DNA from 3 places in the Nocardia sp. NPDC058176 genome. Region 3 is predicted to be linked to each of the others. Evidence: riboswitches for the same ligand, from Rfam matches in the RefSeq annotation. Region 3 holds a riboswitch; each other region holds the start of a gene.
What was found. A riboswitch is a leader RNA that binds a small molecule or an ion and turns the genes downstream of it on or off. The one in region 3 is predicted to bind cobalamin.
Positions count from the first base shown of each region.

Region 1: linked by a shared signal. The riboswitch ahead of glyA (serine hydroxymethyltransferase) and the one ahead of ACFVVM_RS05835 (ABC transporter substrate-binding protein) in region 3 are both predicted to bind cobalamin.
Region 2: linked by a shared signal. The riboswitch ahead of metE (5-methyltetrahydropteroyltriglutamate--homocysteine S-methyltransferase) and the one ahead of ACFVVM_RS05835 (ABC transporter substrate-binding protein) in region 3 are both predicted to bind cobalamin.

Region 1 covers NZ_JBHVVA010000005.1:397,338-400,606, forward strand. Annotated here, with positions in the region: gene ACFVVM_RS26195 (short-chain fatty acyl-CoA regulator family protein) at 1-203, shown strand, start outside; gene ACFVVM_RS26200 (hypothetical protein) at 283-729, shown strand; cobalamin riboswitch at 770-1,001, shown strand; gene glyA (serine hydroxymethyltransferase) at 1,070-2,365, shown strand; gene ACFVVM_RS26210 (TetR/AcrR family transcriptional regulator C-terminal domain-containing protein) at 2,493-3,197, shown strand.
Region 2 covers NZ_JBHVVA010000003.1:677,572-680,840, reverse strand. Annotated here, with positions in the region: gene ACFVVM_RS21080 (pyruvate carboxylase) at 1-1,348, opposite strand, end outside; cobalamin riboswitch at 1,631-1,834, shown strand; gene metE (5-methyltetrahydropteroyltriglutamate--homocysteine S-methyltransferase) at 1,974-3,269, shown strand, end outside.
Region 3 covers NZ_JBHVVA010000001.1:1,241,287-1,244,555, forward strand. Annotated here, with positions in the region: gene ACFVVM_RS05825 (glucosyl-3-phosphoglycerate synthase) at 1-85, opposite strand, end outside; gene ACFVVM_RS05830 (TerD family protein) at 328-1,863, shown strand; cobalamin riboswitch at 1,890-2,104, shown strand; gene ACFVVM_RS05835 (ABC transporter substrate-binding protein) at 2,133-3,170, shown strand; gene ACFVVM_RS05840 (FecCD family ABC transporter permease) at 3,167-3,269, shown strand, end outside.

The DNA of each region.
Region 1 (3,269 bases), on a different contig from region 3:
AGAAGCTGGTCTACTCCCACGGCCTGCCGATCCACGACGAGGCCACCGCGGTCCCGATCGGCGCGGGCTGCAAGATCTGCGAACGCCACGAGTGCGCGCAGCGCGCCTTCCCGCAACTGGGCCGCGCGATCCGGGTCGACCAGAACCGCGCGGCCAACATCCCGTACACGCCGGTCGACCGCGCGGCACGGGCCTCGCGGTAGCTGCCTGCGGCGCACCGCGTAGCGGCGATCGCGATCGCGGCGTGGGAGGGCATTGCCGGACGCGGTGGCCTCCGGCATCATCGACCTCGTGACCAAGGTGAGCCTGACCACCGAGCTGCCGATCTCCGCCGAGCTGGCCCGCTCGCTCGCCGCCAAACCCGAACTGTTCGCCTACGTCGTCCGGCCGTACCTGCGGGTGCCGGGGATGAGCATTCCCGAGCACATCGAACCGGGCGCACTGGGTTCGGCCCGGCTCTGGCTGTTCGGGATCGTCCCGCTGTGGACCCACCGTCTGCGGATCGTCTCGCTCGACGAGTTCGAGATCTACACCAACGAGCACGGCGGCCCGCTGCGCGTCTGGAATCACCGGCTGACGTTCGCACCCCTCGGCCCGAACAGTTGCCGCTACACCGACGAGATCGAGATCGAGGACGGCCTGCACGGCCTCGCGACCCGCGCCTTCATCCACCTGATGTTCCGCCACCGGCACCGCCGCTGGCGGGCGCTGGCCCGGGTCCTCGCCTGAGACCGGGCTCTCCGCTCGCCGAGCTGCCCATCTATGCTGTTCGCGCAGCTGGTTCGCTGGTGACGACGTTTACGGGAGCCCCCGATCCGTCACGAGCGTCGAAAGAGGGAACCCGGTGGGAATCCGGGACTGTCCCGCAGCGGTGAACAGGAACGACCGCCGTCATCGGCACTGGACGCGCACGTCCGGGAAGCGACGGCCAGTAGGTCGACCCGAGGATTCCGGGTCGATGCCCGTGAGTCCGAAGACCTGCCCGCTGTGCCGGATACGCCGTATCCGGCGGCCGTCGCCTCGCGGATCTGGCGGCGATCATCCTTGCTAGCCAACGGAGTTCGAACCTGTGGTTGTTTCCAGCACCTCTGTCAATGATCTGTCCCTCGACGAGCTTGATCCCGAGTTGGCCGCCGCGATGGCAGGCGAACTCGCCCGCGAACGCGACACCCTCGAAATGATCGCCTCGGAGAACTTCGTCCCCCGCGCGGTCCTGCAAGCCCAAGGCTCGGTCCTGACCAACAAATACGCCGAGGGCTACCCCGGACGCCGCTACTACGGTGGCTGCGAAGCCGTCGACGTCGTCGAAACCCTGGCCCGTGACCGCGCCAAAGAACTCTTCGGCGCCGAATTCGCCAACGTCCAACCCCACTCCGGCGCCCAAGCCAACGCCGCCGTACTCATGGCGTTGATGAACCCCGGCGAAACGTTGTTGGGTCTCGACCTCGCCCACGGTGGGCATTTGACCCACGGCATGCGGTTGAACTTCTCGGGCAAGCTCTACGACGTCCACTCCTACGGAGTGTCCAAAGAAGACCACCGCATCGACATGGACGAAGTCCGTGACATCGCGATCAAAGCCAAACCGAAGGTCATCGTGGCCGGTTGGTCGGCCTACCCGCGTCATCAGGACTTCGCGCGCTTCCGGGAGATCGCCGACGAGGTCGGGGCCTACCTGTGGGTCGACATGGCCCACTTCGCCGGCCTGGTCGCCGTGGGCCTGCATCCTTCCCCGGTCCCGTATGCCGATGTCGTGTCCTCCACCGTCCACAAAACGTTGGGTGGCCCGCGCTCCGGGTTGATTCTGGCCAAGCAGGAATTCGCCAAGAAGCTCAACAGTGCGGTGTTCCCCGGGCAGCAGGGCGGGCCGCTCATGCATGTGATCGCGGCCAAGGCCGCGGCGTTCAAGATCGCCGCGACCGACGAATTCACCGACCGCCAGCAACGGACCCTCGCCGGTGCCCGGATCCTGGCCGAACGCCTCACCGGCGCCGATGTCGCCGACAAGGGTGTTTCGGTGTTGACCGGCGGCACCGACGTCCACCTCGTCCTGGTCGATCTGCGTAACTCCGAACTCGACGGCCAGCAGGGCGAGGACTTGCTCCACGAGGTCGGGATCACGGTCAACCGCAACGCGGTCCCGTTCGACCCCCGTCCCCCGATGGTCACCTCCGGTCTGCGGATCGGCACCGCCGCCCTGGCCACCCGCGGCTTCGGTGACAGCGAGTTCACCGAGGTCGCCGACATCATCGCCGCGACCCTGGCAGGCACTTCCGATACCGAAACCCTGCGGGGTCGGGTCTCGAAGCTGGCGCAGAGTGTCCCGTTGTATCAAGGCCTGGAGGACTGGAACCTCCTCGGCTGACCATCCACCCCGAGGCCGATGGCCCGGTCCACCCCCAAGGCCCGGACCATCGGCACACCGGACCAACCGCCTTGTCAACGCTGTAGGCCTACACTGATCACCAGTCGACGCAGACGGAGGTGCCCCGATGGCCGAAAGTTCGACAGACCGGCCAGAACCACGCTTCGGACGCCCCAGCGGACCCGTGACCAGGGAATCGGTGCTCGCCGCCGCGCTCACGATCGTCGACCGTGACGGTGTCGACGCGCTGTCGATGCGGCGGCTCGCCGAGGCGGTCGGGCGCGATCCGATGGTGATCTACCGGCACCTGCCGAACAAGGCCGCCGTGCTCGACGGCGTGGCCGAACTCGTCTTCGAACAGCTGACCGTCGACGCCGACGATCCCGACTGGATCGCCCAGCTGCGCGCGGTCGCCCGCGCGTTCCGCGCGATGGCCCTCGCGCACCCCAATGTCGTTCCGCTGCTGGTGACCCGGCCGCTGTCCACCCCGCTCGGGATGCGGCCGCCCGCGGTGGTCCGCCCGCTCGAAGGCGTCCTGCGCCTGCTCACCACGGCGGGCTTCACCGGCGCCGACGCGCTGCACGTCTACCGCGCGCTGTTCGGCTTCCTCTACGGCCACGTGCTCAACGAACTGCAGGAGATCGTCGAGCGGCCCGAGGAATCCGACGAGGTCCTGCGCCTGGGCCTGCACCGGCTGCCGATCGGCGAATTCCCGCTGTTGCGCGCGCTGGCCCCGACCCTGGCCGCCTACGACGGCGCCGCCGAACTCGAACGCGGCCTCGACATCCTGCTCACCGGCCTCACCGCCACCCTGCCCGATCCCACGCGCTAGCCCGCCCCCAGCGGCCTCTATGCCGTCTATCTACAGCGTAGACTAACGGCGTAGCAGCACAGCTACGCCCAG
Region 2 (3,269 bases), on a different contig from region 3:
GCTGCGGGCGCTCGTCGATGAACGACGTCGTCACCCGGCCCGCCTGGAAGTCGGGATCGTCGAGCACCGACAGCAGGAACGGGATGTTGGTCGTGACGCCACGGATCCGGAACTCCGCCAGCGCCCGGCGGGCACGGGCGGCGGCCGCGGGCAGGTCACGACCGCGGCAGGTGAGCTTCACCAGCATCGAGTCGAAGTAGGCGCCGATCTCCGCGCCCAGGTTCGCGCCACCGTCGAGGCGGATGCCCGCGCCACCGGGGGTGCGGTAGGCGGTGATGCGGCCGGTGTCGGGGCGGAAGCCGTTGGCGGGGTCCTCGGTGGTGATGCGGCACTGCAGCGCCGCGCCCCGGATGGCGACCGTGTCCTGGCTCAGGCCCAGGTCGGCCAGGGTCTCCCCGGCGGCGATGCGCAGCTGCGACTGCACCAGGTCGACGTCGGTGATCTCCTCGGTGACCGTGTGCTCGACCTGGATGCGCGGGTTCATCTCGATGAAGACGTGATTGCCGCGCTCGTCGAGCAGGAACTCCACCGTGCCCGCGTTGATGTAGCCGATCTGGCGGGCGAAGGCCACCGCATCGGCGCAGATCCGTTCCCGCAGTGCGGGATCCAGATTCGGCGCGGGCGCGAGCTCGATCACCTTCTGGTGGCGGCGCTGCAGCGAACAGTCCCGCTCGAACAGATGCATGACATTGCCGTGCTGATCGGCCAGGATCTGCACCTCGATGTGGCGCGGGTTCACCACGGCCTGCTCGAGGAAGACCGTGGGATCACCGAAGGCCGACTCGGCTTCGCGCGAGGCCGCCTCGATCGACTCCCGCAGCTGCTCGGGTGCGGCGACGCGGCGCATACCGCGCCCACCGCCACCGGCGACGGCCTTGACGAAGATCGGGTACTCGAGTTCGGCGGAGGCGGTGAGCAGTTCCTCGATGTCGGCCGAGGGTTCACTGGACTTCAACACCGGCAGCCCGGCAGCGCGCGCCGCCTCGATGGCCGTGGCCTTGTTGCCCGCCATCTCGAGCACCTCGGCGGTGGGCCCGATGAAGGTGATGCCCTCGCGCGCGCAGGCCGCGGCCAGGTCGGGGTTCTCGGAGAGGAAGCCGTAGCCGGGGTAGATCGCGTCGGCGCCCGCGCTCTTGGCCGCGTCGATGATCGCCTCGATCGAGAGATAGGCCCGGACCGGATGGCCCTGCTCCCCGATCTGATAGGACTCGGCCGCCTTCAGCCGATGCACCGAATTGCGGTCTTCGTACGGGAACACCGCGACGGTTCCGATGCCTAGTTCGTAGGCCGCTCGGAAGGCGCGGATGGCGATCTCGCCGCGATTGGCGACCAAGACTTTCGAGAACATTGGCCTACGGTACCCGGACCCGAACCACCGGTTCACCGGCAAGGTGGCTTCGTCGCATTCTTCACAGCGCACACCCGCCCACCTGCGAAGTTGCGTTCATCGGACCGTCACATCTCACCGTTTCGGACCGTCGCCGGTGCGGACTCGCGAGACCGGGTAATCCGCAGGTCACGGCACTGTTGGGGATGGTCCGGTCATCTCCGGCCCGGCGAGGCCCTATGCTGGTGGGTGCAGCTGGTTCGCCTGCGCGGTGGAAGAGTCGGAGCCCCGACCTCCCGCGCCGGTGTCGAAGCCCGCACCGGATCCTCCGGTGCCGGGTGAGAGGGAACCCGGTGAGAATCCGGGACTGTCCCGCAGCGGTATGCAGGAACGACCGCCGTCATCAAGCACTGAGCCCCGAGCTCGGGAAGCGACGGCCAGTAGGTCGGTCGATCACACGACCGGTGCCCGCGAGTCCGAAGACCTGCCGACTGTGCCGGATACGCCGTATCCGGCGGCCACCGCCTCGTGGATCGGGCGCGCGGACCACCAACAGACCTACCGCACGTGTGTCGTAGTGGACGGTCCGGCGGTTGGCGTCTGCCCGCATGGTGAGGGCCGTCCGTACCGCACTGGAGAAACTTCCGTGACTGTTTCGCACACTCCTTTCACCGCAACGGTTCTCGGTCTGCCCCGGGTGGGCCCGAACCGGGAGCTCAAGCGCGCCACCGAGGCCTACTGGGCCGGTCGCGCCGACGCCGGTCACCTGCACACCGTCGGCCGTGAACTGCGGCGCGCCCAGCTGCTCGAGCTGCAGGCCGCCGGCCTGGACTCGGTGCCGGTCGGCACCTTCTCCTACTACGACCAGGTGCTCGACACCGCCGTGCTGCTCGGCGCGCTGCCGCCGCGGGTCGCCGGGATCGCCGATCCGCTGGACCGCTACTTCGCGGCCGCGCGCGGCACCGACACCGTCGCCCCGCTCGAGATGACCAAGTGGTTCGACACCAACTACCACTACCTGGTGCCCGAGATCGGCGCCGAGACGGTCTTCTCGCTGAACCCCGAGAAGCTGCTGGCCGAACTGGCCGAGGCGATCGAACTCGGGGTCGCGGCCCGCCCGGTGGTGGTCGGCCCGATCACCTTCCTGAAGCTGGCCAAGGCCGCCGACGGCGCGGCACTGGACCGCCTGCCCGAGCTGGTCGCCCTCTACCGCGACCTGCTCACCCAGCTCGCCGACGCGGGCGCGCAGTGGGTCCAGATCGACGAGCCTGCGCTGGTCACCGACCTCACCGAGGCCGAGATCGCGCTGGTCCGCGAGACCTACACCGAGCTGTCGAGCGGCGAGCGGCGACCGGCGATCCTGGTCGCCACCTACTTCGGCCACCCCGACGGCGCACTGGCCGCCCTGGCCGACACCGCCATCGAGGGTGTCGCGGTCGACTTCACCGCGGGCACCCAGGTCGGTGACCTCGCGGTGCTGCCCGCGCTGGCGAACAAGCTGGTCGTGGCGGGCGTCGTCGACGGCCGCAACATCTGGCGCACCGATCTCGACGCCGCGCTGAGCACGCTGGGCACCCTGCTCGGCAGCGCCGGTTCGGTGGCCGTGTCCAGCTCGTCCTCGCTGCTGCACGTGCCGTACTCGCTGACCCCCGAGACCGGGCTCGACGAGCGGCTGCGCTCGTGGCTGGCCTTCGGCGCCGAGAAGGTCGCCGAGGTGCGCGTGCTCGCCACCGCCCTCACCACGGGCACCGATGCCGTCGCCGCCGAACTGGCCGCCGCGCGTGATGCCGCCGAATCGCGGCGCACCGATCCCCGCCTGCACGTCGAGCAGGTCCGTACCCGGCTGGCCGCCCTCGACGAGAGCGACCTGAACCGCCTGCCCGCCGACGAGCGGCGCGCCCTGCAGCGCGACCACCTCGACCTGCCGGTGCTCCCGACCACC
Region 3 (3,269 bases):
CCACGGTGTCCTCGTCGTCGTGGGCGGGGACGATCACCGAGACCCGGCGACCCAGCTTGCGGTCGATCAGCGCACGGACGTCCATGGCCTCCAGTGAACGACACAGCGGCCGCGTCCGCGACCGATGTTCCGGGACGCTGTGATCGAAGCCAACGCGCGAACCGGCGGCGCTATCGAGCGGGACAAGGGTGAACACCGCGCCGGGGTGATCACCTCGTGCGCGACCCGCCGTGGCACCGGCGCCCGGCAGGTACGGTGGGAGCGGAGTCGCGCCGATCACCTCGATCGGGCGCGACGGTCGGCGCACGGATGGGGTAGGAGCACGACATGAGTGGGACCGCGGCAACCGTCGGCGAGGTGTCCAAGGGGTCGAAGACCGATCTGGTCGACGGGCGCTACACCGTGCGCATCGACCTCGACAGCCCGGCGGGGGCGGTGGATGTGTCCGCGGTGCTGGTGACCGCCGACGGCAAGGTGCGCTCCGACGCCGATTTCGTCTTCTTCAACAATCCCTCGGCGCCCGGCGTGCAGCTGGAATCCGATGCTGTTGTGTCGGTGGACCTTTCGGCATTGCCCGCCGACATCCATCGGGTCGTGATCGCGGGCAGCACCGAGGCACAGGAGATTCGGTTCGGTGAGGTCACCGGGTTGCGGATCTCGATCGCCGGTGCGAGTCAGTCGTTGACCTTCGTGCCGCCGGGTCTGGACAGCGAGACGGTGTTGCAGGCCGTCGCGCTGTATCGCCGGGGGAGCGGGTGGCGGCTCGACGCGGTCGGGCAGGGATACAGCGCCGGGCTCGCGGCCTTCGCGACCGAGCACGGGATCTCCGTCGACGAGGAACCCGCCGCGCCGCAACCCGTTGCGCCGCAACACCCCGCGCCGCCGCAGTCTTTCGCGCCGCCGCAGCCTGCTGGTGCGCCACAGTTCCCCGTGCCGCCGCAGCCTGGCGCACCGCAGTACCCCGCACCGCCGCAGTCTTTCGCGCCGCCCCAGCCTGCCGGTGCGCCGCAGTTTCCCGGGCAGCCGCACCCTGCCGCGCCGCCCCAATACGGCCAGCAGCAAGCCCCCTTCGCGACGCCTGCCGGTGCGCCACAACAGGTTCCGCCCGCCTCAGGACCCGCGATCGACCTCCGCAAGGTCGACGTCGTCCTCACCAAGGATTCGCCGAGCCGCCGCGCCAGCATCGACCTGCGCAAGGGTGACCCGGGCTACGTCCTCACCGTCGGCCTCGAATGGGACGGGCGCGGTGCGAAATACGACCAGCACGGCCGCGTCACCCAGTTCGGGGTCGGTGACCTCGACGTGTACTTCTTCTGCCGCAACGAGGTCACCGGCGACTACGTCGTGATCAGCGGTGAGAAGGGGCACCAGGGTGACCTGAACACCTGGCCGTTCATGCACCACCAGGGCGACAGCCGCGGCCCCGGCGCCAACAACCTGCCCGCCACCGAGCAAGTGATCGTGCGCCCCACCGAGAACGGCGACCTGCTGCTCAACGTCTACCAGTCCGTCGACAACGGCGCGGGCGCCATCGACAAGTTCGGCAACCCGCGCGTGCGCGTCCGCTACGGCCGCCCCGGTCCCGACGGCCTGCCGGGTCCCGACGCCGACCAGATCACCGTCGTGATCGGCAACGGCAAGAACTCCTTCTGGGCCACCGTCGCCCACATCGACGTCCGCGAGGGCATCCTCACCGTCGATGGCACCGTCCAGTACAGCCGGGCCTTCAGCGAGCGCATGCCTGTCCTCGACACCGCGGGCAATTGGGTCCGTTCCGCGAAGAACGGCCCCGTCGGTCGCAGCAAGAAGAGCAACGGTCTGGGTCTGAGCACCTACTCCGGCCGCTGCCCCGACGCCCGCTGATCGCGCGATGACCCGGGGGAAGTCGACCGTCCAGTAGTGATCTTGGTACAGTCCCCGAGCCGTGGTGTTCGGGAAATCGGTGTGAAACCGGTGCGGCCCTCGCCACTGTGATCGGGAGCGACGGATCGATCCGGACGGCTGTTGTCGTCCGGAGCCACTGGGGCACGTGTGCCCTGGGAAGGTGGATCCGTCGCGCGAATCCCCGTCAGCCAGGAGACCGGCCACGGCTACGCAGTAACCGTTCCACGAGGACCTGGAAGGCCGTCACCGTGACCCTGTCTGTTGTCGCGCGCCTACGTACCGGTGCGCTGATCGCTTGTGCGGTCGTCGTCGCCGGTTGTGGTGTGCAGCCCGAATCCGAAGCCACCGGCGCGAACGCCGTGACCCGCGCGAACTGCGGGATCGACATCACCGTCGGCGCACCGCCGCAGCGCATCTACGCCGCCTACCAGCCCTCGATCGAGATCGCGCACGCGCTCGGTGTCACCGACCGGCTCGTCGGCACCGCGTTCCTCGACTCCACGGTACTGCCCGAATACCAGGACGCGCAGGCGAAGTCGGCCTATGTCGAGAAGCTGCCGAGTCGCGACGAATTGCTCTCCCAGAAGCCCGATTTCGTGCTGTCGGGGTTCAACGGCGTGTTCGCCAAGTCGGCGCAGAACAGCGTCGGCACCCGCGCGAGCCTGCACGAGCTGGGCGTACAGACCTGGGTCGTGAGCCCGCTGTGCCCGAGCGCCGACGGACTCGCCGACGAGGCGATCGACCCCAAGACCGTGCGGTTCGAGAACGTGTACGCGGATCTGCGTGACCTCGGAGCACTCTGGGGTGTCTCAGACCGGGCCGAGGACGTGGTCACGGAGCTGAGCGCGCGGATCGCCGCGGTCGGCGCGAAGGTGGCGGACGCGCCGAAGCCGAGGGTCGCGGTGATCACGCCCAAGGACGACGGCACCTACACCGCCGCCGGTGGCATCGACTTCATCACCCAGATCATCGAGGCGGCGGGCGGGGTGAACGCCTTCGCCGACCTCACCGAGCGCCGCAACGTCCAGATCGGCGCCGAGGAGCTCATCGCCCGCGACCCCGACATCATTCTCACCAGCGCCTGCTGCAAGGCCACCTACACCCGCGCCGACGGACAGCCCCAGGTCGACAAGCTCGTCGGCAATCCGGCCTTCGCGAACCTGACCGCGGTCCGCAACGGCGTCGTGCATCCGTTCCTGTTCGCCGATCGCGCCGCCGGTGTGCGGATCGCGCACGCCACCGAACTGGTCGCCGAGCTGATCCACCCCGATCTGTTCGGACGGTGACGCTCGCCGTTCGCGGCACCGGCCTGATCCTGGCCGGTGCGGCGCTCGCCGCTGTCTGCGTGGCCTCGATCCTGATCGGCTCGCACCCGCTCACCCTCG